DNA from 3 places in the Priestia sp. 40 genome. Region 3 is predicted to be linked to each of the others. Evidence: riboswitches for the same ligand, from Rfam matches in the RefSeq annotation. Region 3 holds a riboswitch; each other region holds the start of a gene.

Region 1 (7,519 bases), 130 kb from region 3:
TCCGTAATAACTAATCCCACGCAGCCCGAGGCAGTAAGAGGTAAAGAGCACGTCTTAACCAGTTTTGGTTCTCCTGTCTTGCTCGTATGATTCATTAGCACAATGACTTTTTTTGCTTTTTGAGCTAATTCCATCGCTCCTCCCATCCCAGGAACTCGCTTACCTGGCACAATCCAATTAGCTAGATCCCCTTTTTCACTCACTTCTAACGCACCAAGAATGGTCATATCGACGTATCCTTTTCGAATCATCGCGAAGGCAGTAGCACTGTCACAGTATGAAGCCCCTTGAACGGTAGTTGTTGGATAGCCTGCTGCATTGCAGACATTCTCATCTTCTTCACCTAAAGGAGGCGAAGATCCTAACCCTAAAATTCCGTTTTCAGCATGAAACATCACATGAACAGCGCTTGGTACATAGTTAGGAATAAGAGAAGGAATGCCAATCCCTAAATTAACAATCATGCCGTTTTTGATTTCAGCCGCAGCACGTTTTGCAATACGATGACGAATATCTATTCCCAAACCCATTTCCAATTCACTCCTTTTGAAGGGACAATATAATCCACAAATACACCTGACGTCATCACATTCTCTGGGTCAATGTCGCCAAGAGGAACAATTTCATCCACTTCAGCAATAGTTATACGACCTGCCATAGCCATTAATGGATTAGTGTTTCGAGCGCTTTTATCGTAAAGCAAGTTGCCGAATGGGTCTGCTTTTTTTGCATATACAAAAGCCACATCGGCTGTGAGTGGTTTTTCAACTAAAAATGTCTTGCCGTCTACTTCCACTTTTTCTTTTCCAAATTGAATAATGTCATTTTCAATTCCTACATCAATCAGTACTCCTCCGAGTCCAACTCCTCCCGCTCGAATCCGTTCAGCAAGCGTTCCTTGAGGAGAAAACTCAACTTTCAGCTTTTCTTCTGTCATCAGCGTTCCAGCCACTGGATTCGATCCAATATGAGAAGCGATTAGCTTTTGAATTCTTCCTTGGCTTACCAATTTTCCCGCACCAATATGAGGAAAGCCTGAATCATTACATATCAATGTAAAATTTGATTTTCCGCTTTCAATAAGACCGTCAATGAGAGAAGGCGGGCTGCCTACTCCGCCAAATCCTCCTATCATCAGCGTAGCAGCATGATCCACGTACTCAATCGCTTGTTCCACAGTTGTAATCTTTTGAAATGAGTTTTCGACCTTTGTCACTCATTTCACCTCATTTCCCTGTTTTTCATTTTGCACTTCATGTAATGTTTTCGAAAGCAGATCGACCGCTTCATCAAGTTGACGACGAGTAATCGTAAATGGTGGCGCAATAATAATACCGTCTCCTTCGACTCCGTCTGTTCCTGCTTGTGAAGAATAAAGGAGAAGACCATTTTTTTGGGCTTTACTTATTACGCGCGCCGTCATATTTTCCGAAGATGAAAAAGGCTCCTTCGTTTTTGGATTTCGCACAAGCTCAAGACCAACTAATAAGCCTTTGCCACGTATATCACCAATGATAGGGTAAAGAAGTTGAAGCTTCTTCAATTTCCCTACTAAGTAGTCTCCTTTCAGCGCTGCTTCTTGAACAAGATCATGCTTTTCAATATAGGTTAAAACAGCGATCCCTACAGCGGATGACAGCGGATTAGCGCTTAGCGTATGTCCGCTCATAATTAATTTGGATCCGTTCATGATAGGTTCAATCGTTTTGCTGCTAGCCAACGTAACGGCTATTGGTGTATATCCTGCTCCCACTCCTTTTCCAAGCGTCATGATGTCTGGTTTAACTCCCCAGTGCTCATACGCAAACATCACGCCTGTACGCCCAACTCCAGTCATGACTTCATCGGCTATCCATAACACATCATATTTATCACAAATTTCTCTTATCACTTCATAATAGCCGGGAGGAGGTGTAAGGGCTGCTCCGGCTGCTCCTACAATGGGCTCTGTAATAAAAGAAGCAATATGTTCAGGGCCGGTTCGTTTGATAACTGTTTCCAATTCGTGTGCACAAGCAAGATTACAGGATGGATAGGTTTGCTGAAACGGACATCGATAGCAATAAGGAGGTGAAACTGAAGGATAATCTTCAAGCAGAGACGAGAAGCGTTTTCGCCTTCCAACGTGCCCTGACATAGACAGAGCTCCTATTGTAATACCGTGATAGCTCATCCAGCGTGACAAAACCTTTGTTTTGGTTGGCTTTCCTTGCTCTTGAAAATGCTGAATTGCCGTTTTCATAGCCGTTTCAGTCGCTTCGGTCCCGCTGTTAACAAAAAAACTCCACTGGAAATGATTGCTACTTAATTCACATAGTTTCTTAGCTAACGCTTCTGTTGGATCACTTGTGAACTGCGACCGATATACAAACGCAACTTTCTGTGCCTGATCGGTCATTGCATCAATAATTTCTTTTACGCCGTGTCCGATACTTGCTGTAACTGCCCCCGACGAAGCATCTATGTATCTTTTTCCATCTTGGTCGTACAAATAAATTCCTTTTCCATATGAAATAACTGGATAGTCATCGTCGAGCAGCGGCTTTATCACATGGGTCTTATTCATTTCCGCACTCTCCTTTCAAACACATACTCTTATTAAACTGTATGCTGAAAAGAAGAGTTTCTTGCCAATAAAAAAAGCCCTAGCATATAGCTAGAGCTTTTACACGTATTAAGCTGATTGCGTTACAGATTTATCGATACGCTTTGCTTCTGACTCAGCCACAATAACGGCACACGCAGCGTCTCCTGTAATATTTACAGATGTACGAAGCATATCAAGCAAGCGATCAATTCCAATAATTAATCCGATACCTGCTACAGGCAGGCCAACCGAACTTAGTACCATTGCTAGCATAATAAGGCCAACTCCCGGCACGCCTGCTGTACCAATACTAGCAAGCACCGCTGTCAATACAACCGTCACAAGAGCGCCCAGCGACAGGTCAACGCCGTATACTTGCGCAATAAAAATAGTCGCTACACCTTGCATAATTGCCGTTCCATCCATGTTAATGGTAGCACCTAACGGCTGAACAAAACTGCTGATGGACTCAGGGACACGAAGATTTTTTTGAGCTACATTCATTGAAATCGGAAGCGTTGCATTACTGCTTGATGTACTGAATCCAACCGTCATCGCAGGAGCAAAACCTTTAAAAAATTCAATAGGATTACGTCTGGCCATAAGAGCGACCGATCCCCCATATGTTACGATTGAATGGATGAACAGCGCGAGCACGACTACAATCATGTACAGCCCCATCGCTTTAATTGCCTCCCAGCCTTGACTTCCAACCGCGGTTGCAAGAAGCCCAAATGTTCCGTAAGGAGCAAACTTCATCACCAGATTTACAAGATACATCATCAATTCATTGCCTTGCTCGAGTAAATTGTAAAGCCCTTTTGTTTTACTTCCAAGCATCGTAATACCAAAACCGATAAAGATAGAGAAAACGATAAGTTGAAGCATATTCCCTTCAGCCATCGCTTGAATTGGATTGACTGGAATCATATTTAAGAATGTCTCTCCAACCGGCGGTGCTTTTTCGGCTTCAAAAGAAGCGTTTTTTGTATCAAAAGATCCAAACGTACCTGGTTTAATTGCATACGCTAAAATTAAACCAATAATAATCGCAACGGTTGTTGTAACTAGGAAGTAGGAAACTGTTTTAGCCCCGATTCTTCCTAGTTTTTTAGGATCTCCTAAACCAGCTACACCTAACGTGATAGAGAAAAACACAATTGGTACAACAAGCATTTTAATTAAGCTTAAGAAAATTTGGCCAAGCGGTGTAAACAAGTACTTGTCCAGCGGAGCAAAAGCACTTGGAGCAAAAGCGTTAATCAACACTCCTACAACAGCACCAGCAATTAGCGCGATAATGATCTTTGTCGATAGCTTCATAGATTTACCTCCCGTAAATAAATTATATTAGAATGATTCTAACTACCATACTTATTTTACCATGCATTGAGAACGATAACACTCAAAATATACAATATATTAAAAATTTTCAGATTAATAGTTTAGGAATATTTTTAGCTATACAAAAAACCATGAGAATATCATGGTTTCATAGACCTGTTATTCCCTCACTGAATGCTTACGGAGTTAGCTGTTGGATTCGGGTACGTGAGTTACCCTACTTGATTCATTCAAGATTCACCCCAAGTACATTACGCACAAATATGGGTCCCCCGTTCTCTTATAAAACAAAAGAGATTAAGCAAATAATTTTCTTTAATATTTTTGCATGATAATAATTGTTACTTTAATTAAAATTCATTTCATATGTTTCTGTCAAGTTTTTATTCAAAAATAATGCAGGATTTTATCATAAAAAGTTGAGAATTGTTATATTTCAAAATATTTACATCATATTTTAATAAATCAAAAACACTTATTTAACAAGACTTATAATCTAATTGATAAAAAATTAATTCAAAAAATAGTTTGTAAAGTGAACTTTCTTCTCATTAAATTACATTCATAAATTCGCATAATTATTCTAACGCCCGCGTACTTTACTGCTTTCACAAATATTTTACTCATCAAAAAACAACTCTTTTCAACTGTTGATTTTATCCTTATCGTGCTGCTTGATATAAACTCCCTAAAATTTCACTGACTTTATTGGCGCAAAGAAATGGACATTATCAATTCGCCTTATTCTACTTAATTCTACTCACGATAGGAGTATGGATTCCGTAATATTTTTAAAAAAAGAGCGGGTAATGATCATATAAAACTATCGGAGTTGGAGCGGTACAAGTTCTTTACTTTTTAGTTATTCGCTTTTGTTATTTAACACATAAAAAAAAGAGGCGGTGACGGCCTCTTTTTTTATACAGTAACAGGTTCAGAACTTGCTTTGCGATTCTTTAATTTTTCAACAATGTCACGCGCTACCCACACACCACACGCACTTGCCTGCGCGAGTCCTCGCGTAATACCAGCTCCGTCTCCTCCGACGTATAAACCGGAAATTTCAGTTTCAAACTTATCGTTTAACTTCGGACGGGCTGAGTAAAATTTCGCTTCCACACCGTAAAACAGCGTATGTTCAGATGCTAACCCAGGCGTTACATGATCCAGCGCTTCTGTCATTTCAATTAAGCTTTTCATCGTGTTGTAAGGAAGCACTAAGCCCAAGTCACCAGGCACAGCTTCTTTTAACGTTGGTTCTAAAAAGCCTTCTTTAATTCGAGTTGCTGTTGAACGACGGCCCTTTAAAATATCTCCATACTTTTGAACAACTAAGCCCCCGTTTGACAGCATATTAGCTAATCTTGATACTTCGTGCGCATATTCGTTCGGCTGATCAAATGGATCCGAAAATTTATGAGAAACAAGCAGCGCAAAGTTCGTATTTTGACTTCCAAGCTTCGGATCTTTGTATGCGTGTCCATTTGCTAACATAATACCTGAATGATTCTCTACTACCACATGTCCTGAAGGATTGCTGCAGAACGTTCTGACTCTTGTACCTACAGACGTATTGTAAATGAATTTCCCTTCGTACAAGTGCTTGTTGATTTCTTCCATAACAACGTTGGATGTTTCTACTCGAACGCCGATGTCCACTTGATTGTTAATCATTTTTAAACGGCGTTTTTTTAGTAAGTCGCTCATCCACTTCGAGCCGTCTCGACCTGGTGAAACAACCACTTTATCAGCCGTAATTCTTTCACCATTTTTCAATTCAATACCGCGCACGATATGCTGACCATCTTCTTTTTCTGTTATTAAATCGGCTACTTCCGTTTTATACTGCATATCAATTTTTTCTTTTAAGTATTCATAAATGCTTTTTAAAATTTCTAAATTTTGCTCTGTTCCTAAATGACGCACCTGGGCACGCAATAGCTTTAATCCTGCTGCGTATCCGCGTTTTTCAATTTCACGAACTTTATCAGTTAACGGATCCGTAATCGTATCGGTTGCTCCGTGTTTTAAATTAATTTCATCCACATATTTAATTAAATCTACCACCTGTGATTCAGACAGATAATCCGTCATCCAGCCTCCAAATTCACTTGTGATATTAAATTTCCCGTCTGAATATGCGCCGGCTCCACCGAAACCATTTGTGATAGAACAAGCAGGCAAACAGCCAGCAAACTCTTTTTTGCCAACCGCAGGCGGACATTTTTCAATTTTTTTCTGAAGAATCGGACAATTACGTCGATAGATATCGTGTCCTTTATCGATTAATAAAATAGTTGCTTCCGGTAATTTTAACGTTAGCTCATAACAAGTAAAAATCCCAGCGGGTCCTGCCCCTACCACAATAACATCATAATTTGAGTTCATTGTACATTCTCCCATCATCTTTTTTCTTTGGGTAAAAGATAAAAGTTATTGACCGAATTTTCTTTTTTATTATCATTCGGTTATTTTCTAGCCATTTGATAATATATCAAAAACAAACCCTTTAGTCAACAATATACACGAACATTAAAATAAAAAAATAAAAAAACATTCGTTTTTATTCTAATCAAATAAAAACCAGTGAACGAATAGCAAGCGCTATGAAATGTTCACTGGTTCTTTAATATACGGAAGAGCAATTTCTACTTTTGTTCCTACTCCTACTTTACTCGCAAATGAAATATGCCCTTGATGCTGTTCGATTATTCGGTAGCTAATCATTAACCCTAGCCCCGTTCCTGTTTGTTTAGTAGAATAAAACGGTTCACCTAGCCGGGCTAAAGATTGCTCATCAATTCCACAGCCTTCATCCTCGATAATGACCATGCCGTATCCATTTCTTTTCTCAACGGTGACTTTAACTGTGCCCTTACTCATTGACTCAAGCGCATTTTGAATTAAATTAATAAAAACTTGTTTAAGCGCATTTTCTTCACAAAAGATTGTAATCTCATCACTAATTTCATTAATAATACGACAGTTTTTATAATTGGCGTGTGTATCTAATAGTAATGTCACGTGACGGATGATTTGATTGAGACTTTTGGGGTGGTATGAATTTTCAATTTTAGGCTTGGCCAGCGTTAAAAATTCTTGAATAATGGATTCGACGCGATTCAATTCTTCAAGCATAATATCATTGTATTCTTCGTTATACTGTTTCGATGCTTTTAACAGCTGAATAAACCCTTTAATCGCCGTCATTGGATTACGAATTTCATGTGCTACTCCTGCCGCTAACTTGCTCACCATTGTAAGTTTTTCAGATTTACTTGCCATTTCATCATATTTTTTTCGATCGGTTACGTCGCGAATAATATACTGAATGGCATCCTGTCCTTCAAACTTAATTTTGGTTGCCGAAGATTCAATAATGACGACTCCTTTTTTAGTCAATAGTTTCACATCAACACGCGGTCTCACGGACATTCCATTCATCAGCTGAACCATTCGTTCTTTTACGATTTCTAAATGTTCGGGGTGAATAAAATGAAGCCAAGGACGCCCGATATACTCTTCTTTTTTCTCGCCCCCAAGAAGTTTAACACCAGCGGGATTCAAATATTGAATTCTGCCTTCTCT
Region 2 (7,519 bases), on a different contig from region 3:
AAAGCTAGACAATTAGCGTTGTCTAGCAGCGTCGATTGCAATTACAATAGCTGTAATAATATGCATGATAAATCCTAAAAATGGAATCCAAGCAACCAGTGAGGTAACAAGCCCTAGTATGTTTCCATAAGCAGATAACCCGCGTCTATTCGCTAAAATGAGTGTGATAGCATGAAGAATAAATCCAATAAAAAGAGGGGTATAACTAAAGCCCATAACAATCCCAGCGCCAATTAAAGGAATTCCGAGTAACGCTTCATACCCAGCAGTAACCCATTTCATTGTACGTACATTTCCATTCATAGTAAAAAGCCTCCTAAAAAAGATACTATTATATACGAGAAAAGAGAGAAAAAAGTTTCAAATTACTTAGGGGATATGTCGTATAAGCAAGCACTAGTTGATTAAAATGATAGATGACAGTAAAGGGTATGGAAAAAACATAATGATTTAGTCATTTTTTCACACCAAAGAAAAATAGTCTAGATGATTCATTTTTAGCTAAGGGCCCGGAATGTATACCGAACACAGCGACTGCTTTTTAAAACAAATAAAAGCTGATATCTTGTTTTTGGGTTCTAGCATGTAAGGTTTTTATTACAAATTATTAAAGATTCTTATCTTTTTGCAAATACACATTGTATTTCATAGTTTTAACAATTATGATAAAAAAGCAAGTGTCAAAATAGGAAAATAGTTGAGCATGTAAAACGAAGCGATAAGCTTATTAATTTGAAAGAAAGGCAAGGTATATAGCTTTATGTGGGAAATTATTGTAGCAATCATTTTAGGGATTGTAGAAGGTTTAACAGAGTTTGCTCCTGTTTCGTCAACTGGGCATATGATTATTGTGGATGACCTGTGGTTAAATTCAAAAGAATTATTTTCATCTCCAGTAGCTAATACATTTAAAATTGTTATTCAGCTAGGGTCGATCTTAGCAGTAGTTGTTATTTTTAAAGATCGTTTTATTAATTTATTAGGATTGGGAAAAAAACCAGCTGCTCCAATTGGACCGACAAATCGCTTGAATTTAATGCAGGTAATTGTTGGTCTGTTACCCGCAGGAGTGTTAGGACTTTTGTTTGATGATTACATTGATGAACATTTGTTTTCTTTAAATACGGTGCTAATTGGCTTAGTGGTTGGAGCTGTATTAATGATTCTAGCAGATTTGTTTGGACCTAAACGTCCGCGTGTAGAGACGGTGGACCAAATGTCTTATGGACAAGCACTAGGTATAGGACTGTTTCAATGTATTGCTCTTTGGCCAGGTTTTTCTCGTTCAGGCTCAACGATTTCAGGAGGGGTTCTTCTTGGAATGAGCCATAAGGCAGCCGCAGATTTTACATTTATTATGGCAGTGCCAATCATGGCAGGAGCAAGCGGACTTTCATTGATTAAAAACTGGCAGTACTTCACATCAGATGCACTACCGTTTTTTATTGCCGGTTTTATCAGCGCCTTTATTTTTGCGCTGGTATCCATTCGCTTTTTCCTAAAATTAATTAATCGCATCAAATTAGTGCCATTTGCAATTTATCGAATTGTTTTAGCAGCTATTCTATATTTTGTATTTTTATAAAATAAATACGCGTGTTCTTTAGTCCCTTAAACTTCTAATAGAGACTCAAAGAGCAAGAAAAAGCTATTGCAATGTTGCAATAGCTTTTTTGCATAAATATATATTATCGCCTTTTGAAAGCGTTTTATAAACATAGGTATTGACAAAACGTGTCGAAAAATAGTAAATTAATATTTGTGCAGTATAAAGTTAAGTAAAAGTAAGACTTCTGTTTAGTTTTATTGACTGTAAAAAACGTATGACAACGTATAGATCGTTTTAATTTTATAAAAACTGAATAATAAGCTTAATCGTATAGAGCGGGGGAATCATTATCGGCAGTAAAGCTGCCTTGGGGTGAATCCTTACAAAAGGTAGGAAACTCTCAATTCCGAATCCGACAGTTAACCCCGTTTGCTTTATTGAGAGAAAGAGCCCAAAATAGCGTAAGTAAAAGGCTGTTCTTTCTTAAGAATAGTCTTTTTTTGTTTTTTCAGAAAAGTATATACAAATGTCATACATCTTTGGGGAGGTACATCTATGAAAAAAATTCGTTTTGGTTTGGCTACGCAGATTTTTACCGGATTAATCCTCGGTGTTCTTGTAGGGGTAATTTGGTTTAACGATCCGCGTGTAGTAACATACCTACAGCCGCTAGGAGACTTATTTTTAAGATTAATTAAGATGATTGTTATTCCAATTGTTATCTCAAGCTTAGTCGTTGGGGTTGCAGGAGCAGGTAGCGGTAAACAGGTCGGGAAGCTCGGCGTTAAAACAATTCTCTATTTTGAAATTATTACGACTTTTGCAATTGTAATCGGTGTATTGATTGCTAATATTTTTCATCCTGGGCAAGGTGTAGACATTCAATCAGCACAGAAGAGTGATATTTCACAATACGTTGAAACATCCGAACAGCAAGAAGGAAAGTCAGTGGCTGAAACGTTCTTGCACATTGTTCCGACAAACTTCTTCCAATCAATTGTTGAAGGAGATATGCTAGCAATTATCTTCTTTACAGTGTTGTTTGCACTTGGAGTAGCAGCAATTGGGGAAAGAGGAAAGCCAGTTGTACAATTCTTCGACGGCGTTTCTCACGCAATGTTTCACGTGGTAAACCTTGTAATGAAAGTGGCTCCAATTGGTGTATTTGCTTTAATTGGTGTAACGGTTTCAAAATTTGGCTTAGATTCACTCCTTTCGTTAGGAAAGCTTGTTATCTTAGTTTATTTAGCGTTAATTTTCTTCCTACTTGTTGTATTAGGAGGAATTGCGAAATGGGCAGGAATTAACATCTTCCACTTATTCCGCTATATGAAAGATGAACTGTTGTTAGCATACAGTACATCTAGTTCTGAGACAGTTCTTCCGCGTATCATGGAAAAACTTGAAAAGATGGGCTGTCCAAAAGCTATCGTATCGTTCGTTGTACCAATTGGTTATACATTTAACCTAGATGGTTCCGTTCTTTATCAAGCGATTGCAGCGTTATTCTTAGCGCAGGTGTATGGTATTGATTTAACGATCGTTCAACAGCTGACGCTCATTCTTGTATTGATGGTTACATCGAAAGGAATGGCTGCAGTGCCAGGAACATCATTTGTTGTATTACTGGCTACTCTTGGAACAATCGGTGTTCCCGCAGAAGGATTAGCCTTCATTGCTGGAGTAGACAGAATCATGGATATGGCACGTACGGTTGTTAACTTAGTAGGAAACACACTAGCAGCAATTGTAATGTCTAAATCCGAAGGCAAATTTGATCCTAAAAAAGGTACAGAGGTCATGAGGGCCGGCTAATTTATAAATTAAAAAGCTACTTATTCTATTCAAAAAATTAGAATAAGTAGCTTTTTTCATAATAATTCCTTTATTATTATGGGAATTGACCCTATAATATGTAACATCAGGTATAAAAATATCCAAATTTTATTCTTACATAAAGCAGTCACTGGTTCCTTTCTTTATCAGTAAATATAGAGATAGCTTAGCTAGTAGGGGGATAGTAGAGTATGTGGAAAAAGCGAATATGGGTCATCGCCTCGATAGTAATCGTATGTTTGTTAATCCCTTACAGTTTACCGATTGTGTTTGCTTTATTAACAGCATTAGCACTTGAGGGTATTGTTCAGAAATTGCATCAATCTTTTAAAATGAAGAGAGTCTATGCAGTGCTTACCACCTTCATTTTATATGTTGTTTCGCTGATACTTATTGGATTTTTTATTGTTCGGACAATCGTTACGCAAGTGGTTGCTCTTTCAAAAATAGCGCCTTCATTTGTAAAAGAAATCTATGAAACCGCGATTTACCCAACCATTATTAAGTGGAAGTACTATTCAAACGCTCTTCCTACAGAAGTGATTTCTTCTATCGAGCGCACGCTTGAAAAAACCGTAAATTCATTAGATTCTCTGTTAAAAAGTACGGTGGAAATTATCATCAGCTTTGCCGCTACTGTTCCTGGGTTTCTATTAGAGTTTCTTATTTATTTAGTAGCGCTTGTATTTATCAGCCTTGAGCTGCCTGCTATTAAAAATAAAATTAAGTCATTTTTAACAGAAGAAACGAAATATAAGCTACAAGTTGTCATCACTCAGCTTATCCAAGCGGGGGTTGGTTTTATCAAGGCACAAATTATCTTAAGTGTCATGACGTTTGTAATGGCTTATATAGGGCTTTGGCTATTAGATGTTCCGTATACCGCGCTTCTTAGTTTATTAATTGTAATTGTCGATATCTTGCCAATCCTTGGGACAGGCTCGGTTCTCGTTCCATGGGGGATTTTTGCTCTTACTCAAGGGCATGACTCATTAGCAATCGGTTTATTTATTCTATTTGGAGTCATTACGGTAGTAAGACGTGTAGTAGAACCAAAAGTATTTTCTACAAATATGGGTATTTCACCTTTGGCTGCACTAGTTAGTTTGTACATTGGATTTAAACTTTTAGGTTTTGTCGGGTTATTTTTAGGACCGGCTTTAGTTATTTTATACGATGCTCTTCGTAAAGTAGGTATTATTCAAATTAACTTTAAACTATAAAAGCGCTGGATAAAACTAGCGCTTTTTTTATTGAAACTTTTGTAGTACGTCATACGTAAAGAGGGAAAGGAAAAAACTATGTCGCATTGGTTTTTATCTATCAATCGGCTAAATTATAGTTTTGTGGTCTTAGATTTAATAACATGAGGAGGAGAATTTTTGTTAGAGTCGGTTTTACTTTCTTTAATTGAAGCGCTAAAACAGCTTTCTTATTTTGGCGTAATTTTAGCATTAACGTTTGAGTTTGTCCCGGCAGAGCTTGTTTTACCTTTAGTAGGGTATTGGGTGTACCAAGGTGATATGAACTTGTATCTGGCTATCCTTGCAGGTACAGTAGGCGGTGTTTGTGGACCGTTGACTCTTTATGCACTGGGACGTTACGGTGGACGACCGCTAGTTTTAAAATATGGAAAATACTTTTTGGTGAAAGAAAAAGAAATCGACGCTGCCGATCGCTTTTTTAATAAGTACGGCAGCGGGGTCGCTTTTTTTGGACGGTTTATTCCAGGAGTGCGCACCGCTATCTCTTTTCCGTGCGGGATGGCAAAAATGAATGTATGGCTGTTTTCTATTTACACATTTGTTGCGATGCTTCCAGTAACGGCTATTTACGTATATTTAGGATATAAGTTAGGACCTAAGTGGAAAGAGGTGGGGCCGATTGTGTCTCAATATATGCAGCCGATTGGAATCGGAATTGTTGTTTTAATTGCGTTGTTTTTTATCATTAAGTATGTGCGGAATAAACAAGTAGGACAGAGCTGATAAATCGAGGAAAAGAGTGAGGATATGTCAGAGTATGAACAGTTGAGAATAGAACTACGAAAAATTGAAAAGTGGGAGAAAGACCAAAAAGGACTTTTTTTCTGGGAGCGGCTGGCTCGCTTGCCTTTTTCAGCTTTAGATAAAGTAACGCCAAAGTTCATTCATCAAAAAATAGAAAAATTATTAGATGAAATTGCTAAGTATGTTGATAATGGAGGCCAGTATTTAGCTAATACGTCTGCAACGCTAGAGAAAGCATCAGCCCAATTACAAGAAAATAAGCAGCTTTCAATAGAGGATATTCAGCATTTATCTCTGCAGGAAATGGATGAATTGGCCGAGTATTTTATTGAAGTCCGAAAAAAGAATGCACAGCTGCAAGGAGCTACAACCGGAGTAGGTGGAATTTTTACACTGGCGATTGATATTCCTTTTGTATTGGGACTTACACTTAAGACACTGCAAGAAGTGGCTGTTTCTTATGGTTACGATCCAACTGAGCAAGAGGAACGCATTTTTATGGTCAAATGCATGCAGTTTTCATCCTCTGATATTGTAGGAAAGCGTGCGATTTTAGAAGAATTAGCAAGCGGCAATCGAACGCAGAGCTTGCAGCAGCTCCAAGGTTGGAGAGAAGTGTTTCTAACCTATAGAGACAACTTGGGATGGAAAAAGCTATTTCAAATGATTCCTATAGCAGGAATGGTATTTGGGGCGTATATTAACAAACAAGCGATTAGCGATATAGGAGAAGTTGGAATGATGCTTTACCGTAAAAGGCGTATTTTGGAAAAAGTCTCACAATCTAAAAAATAGAAAAAGGCTGGTACGAAAGTATTTTAGTTGAAGAAAAATCCGAACGCGTTTGATTCTTGATTAAGAATCGAATGCGTTCGGATTTTTTCATTGGTATAGTAAATGCAGCTTTCATGTGTTAAGTCTATTTCCTTAATCAAAATGAAAAGTAGGAATGGTAATAGTATTTTTTCGTCTAGCAATCAGTAAATAAATAATTCCGATTATACTCCATACAATACCGATAAATAAAGATGTTTTTTCTAAGTTAAGCCACATAAAAAATAAAAATAAACTGCCGAGTAAAGGCATAAGTACATATGAAATATACCCACTGAAGGATCGTTTGTTTTGATGAATAAAATAATGGATAAAAACCGCTATGTTCACTGAACTGAACGCAATTAAAGCACCAAAATTAATTAAAGAGGTAGCTTTTTCAAGAGACAGACCTAGTGAAATTAAAGAGAGGCCACCAATAATCACCACGTTCCAAATAGGCGTCTTTGTTTTAGGGTGAATATAGCCAAAAATTCCTCGAGGCAGATAACCATCTTTCCCAATTGCATAGAGAAGTCTTGATGCACTCATATGTGAGACAAGTCCAGAAGCAATAGTTGAAGTCAAGGCCGCTGCTACAAAAATAGATTGAAAAAGCTGGCCGCCAATTTTATAAGCAATTTCCGCTGATGCACCTTCTAAATCATGAAACAAAGAGGCTGAAGGGAAAAGAAGCTGAGCAAAGTAAGAAACCGTGATAAATAAGGCGCCTCCCGTACATGCAATAATAAGAATCCCTTTAGGAATGGTTTTCTCAGGCTCAAGTGTTTCTTCGGCCATAGTGGTTACAGCATCAAATCCTAAAAAAGAAAAGCATAAAATAGCTGCTCCGTTTAATAACAGAGATATAGAGGCCGATTCACTTATAAACGGTTTAAATGACAGCTCTTGGCCTTGAGTTGTAGCACTTAAAATAATAAAGATAATAGCGACTAAAATTTGAAAAGCAACTAATAGCGTACCAAAAGAAACGGTTAAATGAACGCTGAAAATATTCATTATGGTCATGATGACAACAAAGCTGATAATCCATACGGCTTTTGGAACACCTGGAAACAGAGAGCTTAGGTAAATATTTGTCAAAAGTGCATTAATCATCGGTAGAAATAGATAATCAAGAAGAGCCGTCCATCCTACCAAAAAACCAATGCTTGGATTCATTACTTGCTGTGCGTATGTATAAGAAGAACCAGCTCCGGGAAAAGCTTTTACCATTTTTCCATAACTAATGGCTGTGAATAAAATAGCAATCAACGTGAATGCATAAGCGCCTGAAACATGTCCATCTGTT
Region 3 (7,519 bases):
ATAAAGCAGGCTTGCCCGGCGATGCGTTCACAGAATAAAGCGTAGGGATACTGAGAAATAAATCGTTTAAAACGTTCGTGCTCTCCGTTTTTCATAGTTACTTCAATAAAACACGATACAGGCAGGTGCAGCTTTTCATAATCAATATCGATTGTATATCCTTTTATAACACCAAAGCTCTCTAGCTGTCTTACTCGCTCTGCCACCGAAGGAGCAGACAGGTTAATTTGTTTTCCTAGCTCTCGTAAGGAAAGGCGGCTGTTTTGCTGCAGCGCCTGCAAAATCGATAAATCAATTTCATCAATTTTCAATTGAAAACCTTCTTTCTTATTAACGTTTCATTTGATTAGTAATAGTAGATAAGATATTTTATATGTAATCTAAAATCTCCATTTTTCTTACTATAATAATTAAAAAGGAGTGAGTGAAAAATGGCAAGAGTTTTATTAACAAACGAAGAGGGAACAAATTTTGAAAAAGCATTGAATTTAATTCCACATGTAAAAAGGTTGTATGATGAGCTTTACGACACGCTTTGGAACAGCGATATAGTAGAAAAAGAGACCAAGGAAAAAACTAGGCTTTATCTAGCAGGTGTTAACGGCTGTGAGACGTGTATGAGCATGTCATATGTAGGTGATAAGACGCTTAATCAAAAAGTGTTAAGAGAAAAAGAGCTGGAAGAAAAAGACCGGCTGCTGTTTCGATTTATTGATGTATACCGAGTGCGTCCAAGGGAGTTGACCGATGCTGATATGGATCAATTAAAGAAATTTTACAGTGATACGCAGCTGCTAGAGCTTTTGGCTGTTATTAATTTATTTGATCAATTTCACAAAATGATTGTCAGTTTAGATTTATATGATTTTTGCAGCTTGCAGGGCAAGTGAAGTCTTCGCTAAAAATATCTTGACAGACAAAATCCACAGGAGTAAGATAGCTTTCGTGAAGTGAAACGTATCATGAATCGAATCGATTATTCTAAAAAATAGATCATAGACATTTGAATAAAAATCGCTTAATCCATTACGGAGCGGAGGACCCATTATTTACGCACATATTGTGCTCCGGGGTGAATCCTTAAAAAGGTAGGGTTACTCTTAAAACCCGAACCCGACAGCTAACTTCGCAAGCGTTTTGAGGGGGAAGAGTCTGAAAAAACACGGGAGCCTTCCTGTGTTTTTTTGCGCTTTTTTTAAGAAAAAGATGTAATTTTTTAGAAAAAGTATAAGCTAAGAGAACACACAGCAGTTGAAGGAAGGAATAAATACATTATGAAAAAACAGTTTGCTGTATTAGGATTAGGTCGTTTTGGAGGCAGTTTGGTTGAAGAGTTTGCTAATCTGGATGTGGATGTGCTCGCTATTGACCGCAATCAGGAGGTAGTAAATAAATTTAGCAACTTAGCTACATATGTTGTGCAAGCAAACGCGATTGATGAAGCTAGCTTAAAGGGGCTAGGTATTCGCAATGTTGATCATGCTCTTATTTCGTTTGGAGACGATATCGAAGCAAGCGTGCTCGCAACGATGCTGTTAAAAGATATGGGCGTTAAGCAAGTATGGGTAAAAGCGGTGAATATGTATCATCAAAAAGTACTTGAAAAAATAGGAGCGGATAAAGTCATTCATCCGGAGCGCGATATTGCTAAGCGGATTGCTCATCACGTGGTGTCAGAAAAAATTATTGACTATATTGAACTGTCTAAAGACTATAGTATTGTTGAAATTGTCGCTTCTAAGAAGCTTCATAATAAAACGCTTTTTGATTTAAATATTCGCGCAAAGTACGGCTGTAATATTATCGGCTTTCAGCGAAAAGACGGGGAAATGGTGATTTCGCCTACGGCGCATGAAACAATTGAACAAGGAGATATGCTTATTGTCATCGGACATAATCGCGATTTAAACCGTTTTGAAGAAGAAGGAGTTTAACACATGAAAAAACAAAATATTAAACTCACCCCTCCGCAGCTGTTGCTCTCTATTTTTGGTGGAGGAATTATTATTGGTGCTCTTCTATTGATGATGCCTTTTTCTACTACCGAGCCAATCCGGTGGGTAGACGCTCTTTTTACGTCAACTTCCGCTATGACAGTAACCGGCTTAGCCGTCGTAGATACAGGTACACGTTTTACCGTCATCGGTCAAACGATTATTATGCTGTTAATTCAAATAGGCGGTCTTGGCATTATGTCATTTGCCGTGCTGATTTTTATGATGCTCGGTAAAAAAATTGGATTTAAAGAGCGTATGCTCGTTCAGCAGGCGTTAAATCAGACGAGCGTCGGCGGAGTTGTCCTGCTAGTTAAAAGGCTGTTTATCTTTTCATTTTTAATTGAGTTTGTTGCGCTTATCTTTTTAGCGATACGCTGGGTTCCGGAATTCGGGTGGTCTAAGGGGCTATTCTTTAGCTTGTTTCATTCAATTTCGGCTTTTAATAACGCTGGGTTCGGACTACTGTCTGATAACTTAGTTCAGTATGTAGGAGATCCCATTATTAATATAACGATTTCTTTTTTGTTCATTATTGGTGGGTTAGGATTTACCGTTCTTGCTGATATGTGGGTGAAAAAATCGTATAAAAAACTAACGCTGCATTCAAAAATTATGATTATCAGCACGTTCGCCATTAACGTGATTGCCATGCTTTTTATTTTTTTCTTAGAGTACGGCAATTCGCATACGCTCGGAAATTTATCATTAGGAGACAAAGTATGGGCTTCTTATTTTCAAGCGGTAACAACAAGAACCGCTGGATTTAATACAATTGATTTAGCTCACCTGCATGACGCAACGGTCTTTTTAATGGTTTTGTTAATGTTCATTGGTGCAGGAAGTGCGTCAACAGGAGGCGGTATCAAGCTCACGACGTTTGTGGTGATTGTCTTTTCTGTATGGGCATTTTTACGAAGCAGGGAAGATATTGTGCTGCTAAAGAGACGACTTCTTCCTCTTCATGTGTTTAAGGCTCTAGCCATCACGATGATTTCGATTATGTTTGTGTTTGGGGCTATTTTTCTGTTAAATATTTCAGAAAACCTCCCGTTTGTAAAAATTATGTTTGAAGTTGTTTCTGCGTTTGGGACAGTAGGTTTATCCATGGGAGCGACTCCTGAGCTTTCATACTTTGGACGCGTGATTATTATCTTTATCATGTTTTTAGGAAAAGTGGGGCCATTAACCCTTGCGTTTTCATTATCTAAGCAAAAGCGTGAAGCCGTTCGTTATCCAAACGAAGATATAATGCTAGGATAGAAAAATCGCCTTCGATGAGGCGATTTTTTTATATTATTTATACGTTCAAGACATATAAGAGGTTACGCACAAAACAGTTGCGATGAATAAAAAGAAGGCAAAGACAAGAACAATGGGCAATTTGGAATGTCGGCGCATTAAAGGCCCCCCTTTTTTATAGTAAAAATCTCTTACTATATATAACGAAAGAAACAAAAATATGATTCACTTTTTTTGGCGAAATTTGAAGGTTTTTCTCATAAAAATCCGCACCCCTGTCCTAAACATTTTGCCAAGCTCTTGCATACACTAAAAGCAGATAACAGGAAGTGAGGGATGTTACGTGGGAAAACAAAATTTCGCGTTAATCGTTGTGTTATTTGTTTTACTTGTTATTGTCGGTGCGTCTGGCTTTCGCTTTTAAACGTTAACTTTATTTGTGCATAGCCCCCGTCAAAAAGGGCATACTAGGCGGAAGTAAAAACCAAAAATTTCTTCAATATTGCCGAACAATGAGTTCCTCTACTCATTCATCTAATCGGTATGTAGCCATGCGAAAGCATGGTTTTTTTGAAATAGGAGAGGATGAATGATGTTCATCCCCTCTAGAAATTAGTAGTAGCAAGAACACCCTACGATTACTAATAGAATAAATAAAACAACGATAAATGAAAAACCAAAACCGCCTTTTGCGCCCATATGTGTAACCTCCTTTAATAAAAGTCTCTATATCCTATGTACTAATTGGGTTAAGTGATTGAGAAATTTGCCTATTTTTTAACGGTAACGATCTTTTGAGAAAAATGAAGAACACTTACTTTTTTCATTTTCGTAAAAATCCTTTATGATAGGAAGAAAAGGAGGGCAAACAGGTGGGAATACATGCACAATACGTCATGAATCAGCTAGAAGAGGGAAAGTGGAAAGAGGTCAAACGCGAAATTCAAGAAGAAATGAAGAAAAACCCTCAAGCATCTGATTTGTACTGTTACTTAGCGGTTTGTTTAGCAAAGCAAATCGAAGAATCCATTATTTTTGAAAAAATGGTATTGAATTTAGAGATGGACCGAGCTCTTCATCAGGCATTAACATTAAATCCATCTTCAAGCTTGGCGCACTTCGTTCGAGGAATAAAATACCGGGAAACTCCGCTTATGTTTGGAGGGAATTACGAAAAATCGCTGTCTTATTTGCAGCGGGCGCAAGATCTTGGTTTTGAAGGGATTATGCTGCCGCTCGAACTCGCCAAAACCTATATTCAATTAAAAGAAATGGAAAAAGCGAAAGAACAAATCGCCTATGCCCGGGAAATCAATTGTACTCACGCGGATATTAAAAAAGTTGAAAACATGCTGCAAACAGGACGATAAATCAAAAGTCCTGTTTTATTTTTGGTTTTTAGTAAACATATGCTGATTTTCATAAAGAATTGCTTTTTATATAACAATAAGAATATTTATAAAAATTTTAAGAAGTTCATGTAAGTCCAACGACTTCTTAACTGCTAGATTTTCTACATTATTAGAGCGTTCAGTCTACATAATTCCAAAAATAGTAAGAAACTATCAGCCTATGGATAAATTGTTAGAAAATATAGATAATTGTAAATGAATAGAGAGAAAAGTTAAACATGCGACTAACTAAAAAAGCAAAGGTCTGATTTACTTTGCTTTTTGTTTATACACACATGTAAAAAATATCATAATAAACCAATTTATTCTTTGTGAAATCCATCGTTTCAGACGATGTGAAATAATGTATTTGAAGGAGGAGACCCAGATGAAGGTTATGAAGATGTTGGTTATTGCGTTATTTAGTGTATGTTTAGTTGTCACACCAGCTGCTGCTGAAGTTCCGGGTGTCGACCATTCAATGAAACGGGGTGCTACACAAGGAATTGTAGCGGCATCTCACCCGCTCGCTGCTGAAGCGGGGAGGAAAGTTTTAGCTGAAGGCGGAAACGCTGTGGATGCGGCAGCGGCCATTCAATTATCTCTAAACGTTGTGGAACCGATGATGTCTGGTATCGGCGGCGGCGGCTTTATGATGATTTATGAAAAAAAGAAAGATAAAATTACGATGCTAGACAGCCGTGAAATGGCACCGGCTGATGTTACGCCTAAACTGTTTTTAGATTCAAAAGGAAAAGTCATTCCTTTTAGTAAGCGTCACATAACAGGAAAAGCAGTTGGAGTTCCTGGTACGTTAAAAGGAGTAGAAACAGCCCTTAAAGATTATGGAACAATGGACTTATCAGATGTTATTAAACCTGCTATTACTCAAGCGGAACAAGGAATCAAAGTAAATTGGTCGATGGCTCAGTATATCGATGAAAATGCGGACAAGCTTGAAAGATACCAAACGGCCGGTAATGTATTTGTGCCGAATGGCAAGCCGTTAAAAGAAGGAGATAAGCTTGTTCAGCCTGATCTTGCGAAAACATTAAAGCTTATTCAAAAAGAAGGGTCAGATGCTTTTTATAAAGGAGAAATTGGAAAAGCGCTTGTTAAAGAAGTTCAAAAACGCGATGGAAGCATGACCATGGATGATTTAAAAAATTACGTTGTAAAAGAACGCGAGCCGGTAAAAACAACTTACCGCGGCTATGATGTGGTTAGCGCGGCTCCTCCTAGCTCCGGCGGATTAACCGTGCAGCAGATTTTAAAGCTAATGGAAGGTTATGACGTAGAAAAAATGGGTTCCAATACGCCTCAGTATCTACAGCATTTAACGGAAGCTATGCACTTAGCTTTCGCTGACAGGGCGGCGTATATGGCGGATGAAGATTTTTACGCAGTACCGAAAAAAGGACTGTTAGATGAAGATTATATTAAAGAACGTCGCAAATTAATTAATCCCAATAAAGCAACGCCTAATGTCAAAGAAGGAGACCCTTGGAAATATGAAGGGAAAGAAAATCCAAATAAAGCAACGGTAAAGGAAGAAAATCCAATTGGCCAAACGACTCATTTCTCTGTTGTCGATAAATGGGGGAACATGGTTTCTTACACGACTACCATTGAACAAGTTTTTGGCTCAGGAATTATGGTTCCGGACTATGGATTTATGCTAAATAATGAAATGACGGATTTTGATGCCACTCCGGGAGGCGTGAACCAGGTTGAGCCTAAAAAACGTCCTCGAAGCAGCATGTCTCCAACGATGTTGTTAAAAGACGGAAAGCCGTTCATGGCAATTGGTTCACCGGGAGGCCCAACCATTATTGCGTCTGTAGCAGAAACGATTATGAATGTTATTGACCATAAGATGCCGATTCAAAAAGCGATTTTAACACCCCGTATTTATTCAGGCGGCTATCCAACCGTAAGATGGGAACCTGGATTTAGTCAAGATACAATTCTTGAAATGATGGCCAAAGGACATGCGTTTGAAGAAAAGCCTGAGCATATTGGAAACGTTCAAGCGGTTATCTATGACTATGAAACGGGGAAAATGTACGGAGGCGCTGATAATACGCGCCAAGGCACGGTATTAGGAGTAGACGCAATTAAATATGTATCCAAACAGCCAAAACCAATTAAAGAAGAGAAAAAAGGAGAGTTTACAGTTGAAGTCAACCGTGCAGTGTACCCATTTACGGATAAGCAAGTGAAGCTGATTGATGGAAAGCCTTACGTTCAGTCCGACCGCCTGCTGTTAGGCTTAGGCGTCATTGATTCGAGTGACTTAAAGCTGTATAAACCAAATCACCACTCTTATTTATCAGTTATCAAAGTAGCCAAATCCCTTGGCTACAAAGTGAAATGGGATGAAGAAAAGAAAGTGGTCTCATTAGAAAAAGATCCTGGTGAAAACGATACAGGCGATGATGAAGACGGAGACGTTATTACAAATTAAAAAAGAGACTGAGACAAAAGTATTCTAAGTGAAAGAAAATCCGAACGATGAATCGAGATTCTTGATGGAGAATCCAACTCGTTCGGATTTTTTTATTGGTATGGTAAACGTAGGTTTCATTTATATATTGGCTCACTCCCTTTTTAAGAAAGCAAATAAAATTGGCGATTTTAAACCAAACGACAAAAAAATTGGCGTGGTTTGCCAAAGAGTTGTAGAAATCGACAGTTTTTTTGGCATGTGTAAGAAAAACCGTGATAAAAAGACTGATAGAATGCTACAAACAAAGTTGGCATCATTTTTGCATAAGAAATAGATGAGGGGCTGTATCAATGAAAAAATACATAGTTAAATAAACACCTATGTTTACTTCACACAGAATAACATGCAACGGAGGTATAGAAAATGAAAAAAGACATTTCAAT

What was found. Region 3 has a riboswitch for cyclic di-AMP ahead of ACO1DI_RS04125 (potassium channel family protein). Riboswitches for the same ligand answer to the same signal wherever they lie in the genome.
Region 1: linked by a shared signal. The riboswitch ahead of ACO1DI_RS04825 (dicarboxylate/amino acid:cation symporter) and the one ahead of ACO1DI_RS04125 (potassium channel family protein) in region 3 are both predicted to bind cyclic di-AMP.
Region 2: linked by a shared signal. The riboswitch ahead of ACO1DI_RS17460 (cation:dicarboxylate symporter family transporter) and the one ahead of ACO1DI_RS04125 (potassium channel family protein) in region 3 are both predicted to bind cyclic di-AMP.

What each region holds. Positions count from the first base shown of each region.
Region 1 covers NZ_JBMPZA010000005.1:710,904-718,422, forward strand. The annotation lists gene ACO1DI_RS04810 (3-oxoacid CoA-transferase subunit B) at 1-530, opposite strand, end outside; gene ACO1DI_RS04815 (CoA transferase subunit A) at 515-1,216, opposite strand; gene ACO1DI_RS04820 (aspartate aminotransferase family protein) at 1,217-2,566, opposite strand; gene ACO1DI_RS04825 (dicarboxylate/amino acid:cation symporter) at 2,675-3,910, opposite strand; cyclic di-AMP (ydaO/yuaA leader) riboswitch at 4,091-4,245, opposite strand; gene ACO1DI_RS04830 (NAD(P)/FAD-dependent oxidoreductase) at 4,850-6,319, opposite strand; gene ACO1DI_RS04835 (ATP-binding protein) at 6,536-7,519, opposite strand, start outside.
Region 2 covers NZ_JBMPZA010000015.1:504,888-512,406, reverse strand. The annotation lists gene ACO1DI_RS17470 (hypothetical protein) at 13-303, opposite strand; gene ACO1DI_RS17465 (undecaprenyl-diphosphate phosphatase) at 761-1,585, shown strand; cyclic di-AMP (ydaO/yuaA leader) riboswitch at 1,859-1,998, shown strand; gene ACO1DI_RS17460 (cation:dicarboxylate symporter family transporter) at 2,105-3,364, shown strand; gene ytvI (sporulation integral membrane protein YtvI) at 3,577-4,608, shown strand; gene ACO1DI_RS17450 (DedA family protein) at 4,768-5,373, shown strand; gene ACO1DI_RS17445 (EcsC family protein) at 5,398-6,189, shown strand; gene ACO1DI_RS17440 (APC family permease) at 6,322-7,519, opposite strand, start outside.
Region 3 covers NZ_JBMPZA010000005.1:578,389-585,907, reverse strand. The annotation lists gene ACO1DI_RS04135 (Lrp/AsnC family transcriptional regulator) at 1-311, opposite strand, end outside; gene ACO1DI_RS04130 (hypothetical protein) at 432-890, shown strand; cyclic di-AMP (ydaO/yuaA leader) riboswitch at 1,006-1,150, shown strand; gene ACO1DI_RS04125 (potassium channel family protein) at 1,275-1,934, shown strand; gene ACO1DI_RS04120 (TrkH family potassium uptake protein) at 1,938-3,257, shown strand; gene ACO1DI_RS04115 (YjcZ family sporulation protein) at 3,580-3,660, shown strand; gene ACO1DI_RS04110 (YjcZ family sporulation protein) at 3,849-3,935, opposite strand; gene ACO1DI_RS04105 (tetratricopeptide repeat protein) at 4,109-4,606, shown strand; gene ggt (gamma-glutamyltransferase) at 5,016-7,094, shown strand; gene ACO1DI_RS04095 (hypothetical protein) at 7,159-7,410, shown strand; gene rocF (arginase) at 7,500-7,519, shown strand, end outside.